3 regions of the Syntrophobotulus glycolicus DSM 8271 genome follow, and region 1 is predicted to be linked to each of the others. Evidence: riboswitches for the same ligand, from Rfam matches in the RefSeq annotation. Region 1 holds a riboswitch; each other region holds the start of a gene.

Evidence for each region. Region 1 has a riboswitch for cyclic di-GMP ahead of SGLY_RS08030 (glycoside hydrolase family 5 protein). Riboswitches for the same ligand answer to the same signal wherever they lie in the genome.
Region 2: it holds a riboswitch for cyclic di-GMP, as region 1 does, so the genes downstream of both, SGLY_RS04330 (ATP-binding protein) here and SGLY_RS08030 (glycoside hydrolase family 5 protein) in region 1, are expected to answer to the same signal.
Region 3: it holds a riboswitch for cyclic di-GMP, as region 1 does, so the genes downstream of both, SGLY_RS17300 (histidine kinase N-terminal 7TM domain-containing diguanylate cyclase/phosphohydrolase) here and SGLY_RS08030 (glycoside hydrolase family 5 protein) in region 1, are expected to answer to the same signal.

The regions. Positions count from the first base shown of each region.
Region 1 is NC_015172.1:1,640,453-1,643,730, forward strand. Features, by position in the region: gene SGLY_RS08025 (nucleotidyltransferase domain-containing protein) at 1-211, shown strand, start outside; gene SGLY_RS08030 (glycoside hydrolase family 5 protein) at 281-1,825, opposite strand; cyclic di-GMP riboswitch class I at 1,842-1,917, opposite strand; cyclic di-GMP riboswitch class I at 1,951-2,026, opposite strand; gene istB (IS21-like element helper ATPase IstB) at 2,271-3,002, opposite strand; gene istA (IS21 family transposase) at 3,002-3,278, opposite strand, start outside.
Region 2 is NC_015172.1:828,838-832,115, forward strand. Features, by position in the region: gene SGLY_RS18070 (hypothetical protein) at 1-86, shown strand, start outside; gene SGLY_RS04320 (DUF1616 domain-containing protein) at 185-1,027, shown strand; cyclic di-GMP riboswitch class I at 1,129-1,235, shown strand; gene SGLY_RS04330 (ATP-binding protein) at 1,438-2,868, shown strand; gene SGLY_RS04335 (accessory gene regulator ArgB-like protein) at 2,822-3,278, shown strand, end outside.
Region 3 is NC_015172.1:3,347,704-3,350,981, reverse strand. Features, by position in the region: gene SGLY_RS16570 (NAD(P)-dependent alcohol dehydrogenase) at 1-453, shown strand, start outside; gene SGLY_RS16565 (TMEM165/GDT1 family protein) at 706-1,398, shown strand; cyclic di-GMP riboswitch class I at 1,541-1,629, shown strand; gene SGLY_RS17300 (histidine kinase N-terminal 7TM domain-containing diguanylate cyclase/phosphohydrolase) at 1,709-3,278, shown strand, end outside.

The sequences.
Region 1 (3,278 bases):
ACTTACCGGGCGTTATCCTTTTTACCGCAATAATCAATTGTTTTTTCCTTTTGTTTTTATGATAGAAATAGGGAGGCAATGGATTAAATATAGAAAAAATTTATTACGTAGTATATATTGCGCCAAAGAATCTTTTAAAAAATTTAATGCAAGAGCCAAATTGCTAAAAAATATTGGGCTACATGTAAAAATCAATAAAAAGTTCAAATAAACAAATAGGTTAATCAGGTACAATCAATGTCGCCTAATTAACCTATTTCGATATTATTGAATCGATACCTCAGTTTGTTATCTCAGAAGCTATTGTAAATCCGGTTCCTGTCTTGTCTATCGAATCAGGGATCAAAGCGTCTAATACCTCAAGACGGAACATGCCTTTCCATGGAGCAAATACGCCGAAGCCCGCATTGAATTCCCAATAAGTCCATGAAATGTTTCGTTCTTCTGCTGTTTCGCGTACAAAATCTGTCCATATGGCTCTATCATCGGAAGGGGCTAAGTTATAAACACCGAATTCGTCCAATATAACCGGCCTATTGTTAGTTACAGCCCAATCCGCAACTAAATCAAATAGATCAGAAATCGCATACTTTTCTTTAACGGTCCCTGACCACGGGACTCCTTTTTGGCTCTTCAAACTGTCGAAAATCCAATCAGTTCCTTGGTGGGTAAATGCTATAGGCTCATAGAAGTGTATGGAAACAATAAGATGGCGGTCGTTTTCAGGAAGCTCAAGCATATTGACACTTCGAACTCCGCTCCAGCGGGTATGCGGTACAATTAGGTTTCTTGTTGGATTTGTTTCCCTGATTATGGACAAGGACTTCTGAAGGATTGAATTTAACTTCTCTGATCCAATATACCAGTCAGGTTCGTCTAATATTTGAAAATATAAATTATCGGAATACTGGCTGTAACGGTTGGATAGCTGTGTCCAAAAAGCAAAATAACGTTCCTCGTCTAATTTTTTGTTTGTTCCTTCAGTCAAAATTGGATAGTTATGGAGATCTAGAATAACATTTAAGTCCTTAGCCAGTGCTTGTGCAATGGCTAAATCAACTAACTCCAAATAGTCTTCGTTGATCGTATAGGGTGCCGTCTCCAAAGATTGATCGTTCAGTTTTATGGGTAAACGGATATGATCGAAACCGCTGTTTCTTATTAGATCCAAATTTGATTGATTTAAGGTATTATTACCTTCTTTTAAAGTGCTGAGAGAAGTTGTATAGCTCACACCCTTACGTAGTCCTGGTACGGTTGGGCATGTCTTAACCTCATCCGATTTAATCCTAATAGCGTCGATCCAGAGAGAACCAGATTGTCCATGTTCTGTTTCCAGATCAAAACCATAGCTGGAAAATGGAGCATTGCCCTCTGGATCAACCCGATAAGATAAATTAAACCATTTTCCTCTGACTAACCCTTCATCATTATGAAACCAAGACTCATCTCGATTTCCCTCAGAATCAATTGAATAAAAATATATGCGATTCAGATTCGAGCTTTTGGGGATAAATATCCAGTATTCTATACGATCTCCAGGATTTATAGTTTCTGGCTCAGGGCCGGTAATGACATATTTGGTTGAGCCGGAATATTCAATCCTAAGAGATTGTTTCCCTTCATAAGCTTTAGCTGTGTCAGTCTGTAGTGTACAGCTTCCGACATTCTCCTGAAGAATAGCGCTTCCACTCCATCCATCAGTCTGCCCGGATTCGAACGAATAAGAGAAAGCTGTTAAACTAAAAACGTTTTGAGGATAAACACTTAATGAAAGGGCAGCGATCAATATAAAAACCGTTAACTTTTGAAAAAATCTTTTCATTTTTGAAACCTCCATCTTTGGTAGCTGGCTGCCATGTTACAGGCCCTTTAGCTTTGCGTCGCTGCTTTTCAGCAGGTTTGCCATTGTCAGTATTGAGCTTCAAAGAGAAAACAAAAAAAACTAACTTTGGTAGCTGGCTGCCATGTTACAGGCCCTTTAGCTTTGCGTCGCTGCTTTTCAGCAGGTTTGCCATTGTCAATAATAGTTTTAAACAAAAATACGCTTTCCTATTACAAAAATAGCATATTATTCTCATATAGTAAAGACTTTCCTAGGATAATTTCATAAAAATATAAAAAATGAGTCAATTTGGGGATTCATAGCTTTTTTAGCCCGAATATCTTGTTTTTGGCGAATTATTATTCCATTAGTAATGGTTCCTGTTCTTTTATTTGTAAGCAGTCAAGCAAAATACAGAGTTTTTCGCCACAAAGTGCAGAGTTTTTCAGGTAATGCTTTTGCGGTGCTCTAAGCGGTAACTGTTGCCCGTCATGTTGAGGATCTCGCAGCGGTGAATCAGACGGTCTAGGATAGCGGTTGTAATGGTCGCATCGCCAAGGAACTCGGCCCACTCGTCAAACCCTTTGTTGGATGTAATAATCAGCGAAGTGCGCTCGGCCATGGAAGATACAAAGCTAAAGAACAGATTGGCCTCTGCTGGCGAGAGCGGCATAAAACCCACTTCATCAACAATTACCAGCGCAGCCTTGCTTAGATATTTGAGCCGCCGTTTGCTGGCCCCGGAGATTTCGGCCGTCTTGAGAATCTTCATCAGGTTGTCTAAGGTTTCAAAGGCCACCGCATAGCCCAAGTCCAGCCCCTTCACAGCCAGGGACAGAGCAAGATGTGTTTTTCCAACGCCGGGAGGCCCCAGAAAACAAACGTTGTACGCTTGCTCAACCCAAGTCATATCGCTCAGTCGCAGCATCTGCTCCTTGGAAACACTGCGCTGGAATCCAAAGTCAAACGAATCCATGGTTTTCTCAGCCGGTAAGTTGGCTCTGCGGCAGCGCAACAGATTTTGCTTTTGTATCCGAAGCCGTTGCTGTTCCTGCAAAAACAGCTCTACGCTTTCCACGGGGGTCAAGGTGTTCTTCCCAGCAAAAAGTGCTTCAAAATCTATGGGGTTCATGCGCAAGTCGGAAAGCAGTCCACTTACCCGGTCAATGGGGCGCATTATTTAGCACCTCCCGCCTTGGCATAGACGCTAAGGGAGCGCTTTTGCGTTGTCACATGGTATTTTGCACTGCTCACCGGAAGGAGCAGCGCTGGCGGTTCGGGCTGTTTAGGGACCCTGTGCTCCAGATAGCCTTTTATGTAGTTGGCACTGTAGAGTTTGCTGTCATGACAAAAATCAGCCGCTTCCAGGACAGCCTCAATACCATACTGGTCGCAGAGTGTGTGGATCAGTTTAAACTGGTCTCTGGCATACCGGGATTTCTCGGTACGGATC
Region 2 (3,278 bases), 810 kb from region 1:
CAAACAGGATTTTAGCAGAATTAGACACGATTTTGCTGCTTTATGACAATAAAGATAGACAATCACCTTTGATCTTGCTAACTTAAGGATTACGGAAAAACAGTGAAAACCTTAAACACAACGGACAGGGCCGGAAAGCAGCGCCGTCACCTTTTCGCTTCAGTTTGTTAAAGGGGTTGAATTTTTGTTGAGGATAGAAATAAAAAACGAGTTTCCCTTCATCCTATCTCTTTCTGTTATTCTGGTCGTGTTGATTGGGATGGATGGAAGCGGAACCGGGCGGGTTGTGTTAGGTTTGCCTTTTGTCCTGTTTTTTCCCGGGTATACCTTAATCGCAGCTCTGTTTCCGGCCAGGGGCGATCTCGACGGGATTGAACGGCTTGCCTTGAGCTTTGGTCTGAGTATAGCCGTGGTGCCGCTTCTAGGTGTCATCCTGAACTGCGTCCCGTGGGGAATAGGGCTTTACCCTATCCTGGTGACGCTTTTGGTTTTCACGATCCTGCTGTCCGCTATCGCGATCTGCCGAAGAAAAAAACTTTCTTTGGAAAACCGTTTTGGGCTTTCTTTAAACGTGAAACCAATCAAATGGGGCAGCCTTTCCAGGCTGGACAAAATTCTCGCGGCGGTACTGGCGGCAGTGATTATTTTGGCGATAGGAAGCCTGTATTATACCGCGGCGATACCAGCAGCTGGTGAGAAGTTCACAGAGTTTTATCTTTTGGGTTCGGACGGGAAGGCAGAGGGCTACCCCCGGGTGATGAAAACGGGTGAGACCAAGGAAGTGATCCTGGGAACCGTGAATCACGAAGGCCGCCAGGTCTCCTATACCGTCCAAGTGCGAATGGACGGGGAGGTGAAGAGGCAGCTGGGGCCTTTTCAGGCGGACAATGAGGAAAAAAAGGAAGAGTCCGTCAGCTTCAGGATAAATGAGCCTCATGAAAATCTGAAGGTAGAGTTTTTACTGTTTAAAGATGGGGAGAGCGTTCCCTATCGCTCCTTGCATTTGTGGGTAAACGTTCAGGAGTAGATGACAAATACATATCCAAAAAAATTTTTCCGCGACCCCTCAAAAAGGAAGGGGGGGAGCGTATTAATCATTAAGGGAGTTTCTGCAAGGAAACTGACTGTGAACTGAAAAGGCAAACTTGCCGAAAGGCAAGGACGCAAAGCTACGGGTCTAAAGCCCGGCATTTTCTTGAGAAAAAATGCCGGGCCAGGACCGCCGGGCCGCCGAACGAAAAGCTGATGCTTTCTTTAGATAAAGGAAAGGTTCCGTTTCCGGCGATCCGGAAACGGTTTTTTTTATGCGGAACCTGGGCATTGGCAAATTCGGGCAAGATAATGGAACATTTAGACAAGATAATGGAACTTTTCGACATGACGGGCAGGAACCGGTTTCTTTTTACATAAATACATCTGAGTAAGGGAGGTGACACGTTGGAGAGGCTGACTTCCTTTTCCCTGCTGATCGTATCGTTTCCTGAATCGATCCTGGTGGCGATCCTGGGGTTTCTCATGGTAGGGCTCAAACCTCGGTGGCGCGATTTACTGATGATTGGATTTTTGCAGGCGGCGGTTTCTTATCTCATTCAGCGATCCCCGGTGCCCTTTGGGCTCCACTCCATCCTTGAAACACTCTTATTCATTTTCAATATTCGTCTGGTTACCCGCCTGCCCTGCAGGATAGTGCTGCTGGCGTCTTTACTTGGCCTGATTTTTTACGGCTCAGTTGAAACGATCGCAATACAGCTCATGTTGCATCTCAAAGGGGTTTCCCTGACTGATGTTTGGAATAATAACGCGATGAGAATCTTCTTCTTCCTCCCGCAGGCCCTGGTCATGCTGATCTTTATCGCGGCGTGTAAAATTTTTCATTTCTCTTTGATGGGTTATGCTCAAGAATATAGCCGTTCGGGATATTTATCCAAAAAGGAAATTCAAGACAAGTTAAAGGCAGACATTGTGAACAAACATAATCTTTTTATCTCTGTAGTCGTTCTCCTCCCCTTACTTTTACTGGTCATATTAAACACCGCCTTTGAGGCTGCCATGTTAAACATTTTTCCGGGAGAGCATTTTATTATCTTTAACGGGTTCATGGGAATGTTCATTATTATTTTAACGGTACTCTCCACTGTCGCCGTCAAAAAAATCGGACAAGAGATCGAAAAGGAATACGAGGCGAAAAGAGCGGAGGAAAACTTCAAACAGATCAAACAATTGCTGGACTCTTCCAGAAAGCAGAGACATGATTTCCACCACCAGCTGCAGACGATTTACGGACTGCTGGAAAGCGGCTCCTATGAGAGAGCGCGGGATTACATCAGCAGGGCGTTCGGTGAGATATCCAAAACCGCGGAACTGATAAAAATTGACGATTATAGCATCAGCGCCCTTCTCCACACCAAAATAGGCTTGGCTGAAGCCAGAAAAATCAAAATGGAAATCGCCGTTGAAGGCAGCCTCAAAGATCTCCCGTTAACTCCGCATGAAGCCGGCTCCTTGCTGGGAAACCTGATTGACAACGCGCTTGAGGCCGTAGAAGCTGAAGCCGGTGAAGGCAGGCAGGTAAACGTAAAAATAGCCCGTGAACATGGAGCGTACGTATTCATGGTCAGCAATACAGGGGACCCTATCGTCCCCAGAATCAGAGAAACAATGTTCAAATCTGACTTCACGACAAAAAAAGATCACAGCGGTTTGGGCCTGGCAATTGTCAAAGATATCGTCACCAAACACCGGGGCAACATCGCGATCAGCAGCGACCCTGAAGAAACAGCTTTTACCATTACAATCCCGCTGAAAAAGGAGGCGAAGTTGAATGAATCTAAGTCAAATGGCTGGAGGAGCCGCAAACTACCTGTCTAAAGAACTGGCCCTGGATACCGGCAAAATCGATACGTTGCGTTTCGGCTTAGAAATGATCCTGGCGACGCTCATTAAAGGGGGGATTCTGATCACCCTGGCCTATTTCCTTGGAATACTTCCTGAGGTGATGTTTGCAATGGCCTGCGGGGCGATTTACCGGCTGTTCAGCGGCGGAGCCCACTGCAGCGGATACTGGAGATGCCTTACCCTGGGACTGATCAGTTATCTCACAGCCGGAGAAACAGGATTATATCTGGGAAGCCGTTTATCAGCAGACTTCCTGAGCTATTCCCTGCTGGCCGGATATTTCCTGTCCGTTCTCTGCGTGATCGCCTGGGTGCCGGGGGAAGTACCGTTTAAAAAGATTACAAGCGCTTCTGAAAGAATCCTGTTTAAAATTCTTTCATTGG
Region 3 (3,278 bases), 1.7 Mb from region 1:
ATTCAACTTGCTAAAGAATACGGTGCTACCGATGTGATTAATTATCGCGAAGGTGATATTGTCGAGCAAATTTTGGCAAAGACAGAGGGGAAGGGTGTTGATCGAGTTATTATTGCGGGCGGAGATGTTGATACCTTTGATCAGGCAATCAGGATGCTGAAGCCAGGCGGCAGAATAGGGAATGTGAACTACTTGGGAGAAGGTGACTATATTAAGATTCCTCGTACGGAGTGGGGCTGCGGGATGAGTCATAAGGCGATTGCAGGCGGCTTAATGCCCGGAGGAAGATTGCGGATGGAAAAACTGGCTTCTCTTATGGAAACAGGAAGAATAGATCCAGGCAAGCTTGTTACGCATCATTTTGTAGGTTTTGAAAAAATTGAACAGGCTTTGATGCTGATGAAAGATAAGCCTAGAGATTTAATTAAACCGGTTATTACCATCGAGTGGTAACAAAGCATCAATGAATATGCTATTGACATGTTTTTCATGAACATAGTAAAATAAAGCAGTTAAGAGGGAGTAGTTATGAACTGCAGGGTCAACATACTGATGGATTAAACATCTGGCCATGCAACCTTTAAGGTTAACGAGACTTTTGACATAATCCGGGTTAAATCGGGTTATGTTAAAAGTTTTTTTATTTTTCAGCCTTTAAATAAAGAAGAACGGGACACAATAAGACAACTGAAAGGATGGACAAAAATGAACGGAACGATCTTGGCTGCTCTGATATCGGCAGGAGCGGTAACTCTGGCCGAAATGGGGGATAAAACGCAGCTTCTGGCGATGGCCTTTGCCACCAAATACAAAGCGTCAAAAGTATTGATCGGAGTCTTTATTGCAACGATCTTAAATCATGCCGGGGCAGTGGCCTTAGGCACTTTCATTACAAGGTATGAGGCAATTAATATCTGGGTTCAGGCCATTGCTTCCTTGTCTTTTATTCTTTTTGGCTTATGGACTATTCGCGGGGATAAGTTAGAGGGAGAAGACAAAAGAGAGACACGTTTTGGAGCCGTGGCCACAGTGGCCATAGCTTTCTTTATTGCGGAGCTGGGAGATAAGACTCAATTGGCTACAATTGCTTTGGCAACTAAATTTCCGGCCAATCCGTTTGGAGTCCTGATCGGCACAACCACAGGGATGCTTATTGCGGATGCGATAGGAATAGTTGTGGGAGTGGTCATGTCCAAAAAAATTCCTGAAAGAACAATCAAGCTGGTTTCTGCCGCCGCTTTTATCTTTTTCGGGCTGATCGGAAGCTACCAGGTGGCTTATCATAAGCTGCATCTGGCTCCCGCTCAAACCATAGCCTCTCTTTTGGGACTCATCTTGCTGACCGGTTTTGCCGCTTATTATCTGATGACAAAAGGGGACGCTAGCGGGAAAAGGTAATTTTTCCGGGACAGGATATTGTCCCGCAAGCGGCATAAAGTAAAAATAGAAAAATAAAACAAAAAAGGAAGGAAAAATTAAAAATAAGTCGAAATATAAAAATTGAAAAATAATGAATGCCAATTTTTAATAAAAAGGGTTGGAATATTAAGGGCAAACCTGTGGAAATGCAGGGACGCAAAGCTATGGGTCTAAAGATATGAGAGTATCAATGACTGCCAGGCCGCTATTAAGGCCGGCAAATAACAGCTTGCAGAGCTGTTATTTATTTTGAGAGTATTCCCTTGGTTCAATATGGGGGGTATAAAGGATGTTTAAACTTTTATTGATTTATACGGCTTTATTAATCTATCTGGGAATGGGAGTTTACGCGTATATTATCGGCAGTAAATCCAAGCTCAACCTTCTATTTGTAAGAATGAGCCTATTGTTTACGGGCGGCACATTAGTGGAGCTGTTTTTGCTGAATGTGAGTGAGCCCCAAATATATTATTTTCTGGTTCGGGTTGGAGAGTTAACCTGGCTGAATTATCCCGGACTGCTTTTGAGCATGGCACTGATTATCGGGCATAAAGAAGAGTGGGGCAATACTGTCGGCAAAAGATCAATGATTTTTTTGCCGGGAGTATTATTAAGTTTATACAACATTTTCATTAATACCTTTGAGAACAGGGCAACAGTCATTCCGGAAATTTTTTGGTGGCTGGAAATCATCTATATCTATATGTTTGATCTCATCAGTTTGGTCGTAATATGGAAATGGCGACAAAAATCTAAAGTGGCCAGAGAAAGAAAACAAATCAGGATTTTGTTTTCTTTCGGCATAATCACTTTACTTCTGACCTTATTTAATGATCTGGTTCTTCATTATACCTTGCGATATTCATCCTACTGGGATTATGTTATGTTCCTGATTCTCATCTTTGCAATTTTGTATACCAGTATCAAGTATAAAATGCTTAATATTTCCGCATTAATTTCCCCGGAGGATATCGTTGATAAGATCACGGACGTAGCAATCATTACTGATCCTCTGGGCAATATTTTAAGAATTAATGAAAGAGGCAGTCAATTATTAGGGTATGAAAAAAATAAGCTTGCCGGAAGTAGATTAGAACAAATCATTGAGGTTAAATTTAATGATTTATGGCAGAAGGCGGCAAAGGACAAACAGGTCTTGATTGAAGAAATCAACGGAAGGACTTATTTTGGCACAAAGATTCCGATCAGTCTTCATGTTTCCATCGTTCATGATCAGGCAGGGGACGCTGTCGGCACGGTAATGATTTGTCAGGATAAATCTTTGATCAAGGAGCTCCAATCTGAAATCAAAGAACGCAAAGAAAAAGAACGTGAATTAGCTTATATCAGCCTGCATGATCCCCTGACAGGTATCCTGAACAGGAATTCTTTTGAACAAAATTTGGTTAAGCTGGAGAGCGGTATTTTTAGTCATTATGGAATCATCATCTGTGATGTTGATGGCCTGAAATTGATTAACGATACATTAGGACATGAAGTAGGAGACAAGATCCTGATTGCCGCGGCTCAATCCATCAAGCAGTCCACCACTGCCGGAGAACATTTATTCCGGATTGGAGGAGATGAGTTTGCTGTACTTGTTTATAATGAGTCGGAAGAATATGTCAACAGTATCTGCAGAAAAATTATGAATTGGGCAAATGAGTACAACAGGGAAAATCCTCAGCTGCTCTTAAATATTTCTATGGGCTATGCTGTCTGTAATAACAGAAACAAAAAAGCGAACGAACTGTATAAAGAAGCAGATGATCATATGTATCGAGAGAAGCTGAACCATATTAATAGTGTCAGAAATAATGCGGTCAAGGCATTAATGAAGACCCTGGAGGCCAGGGATT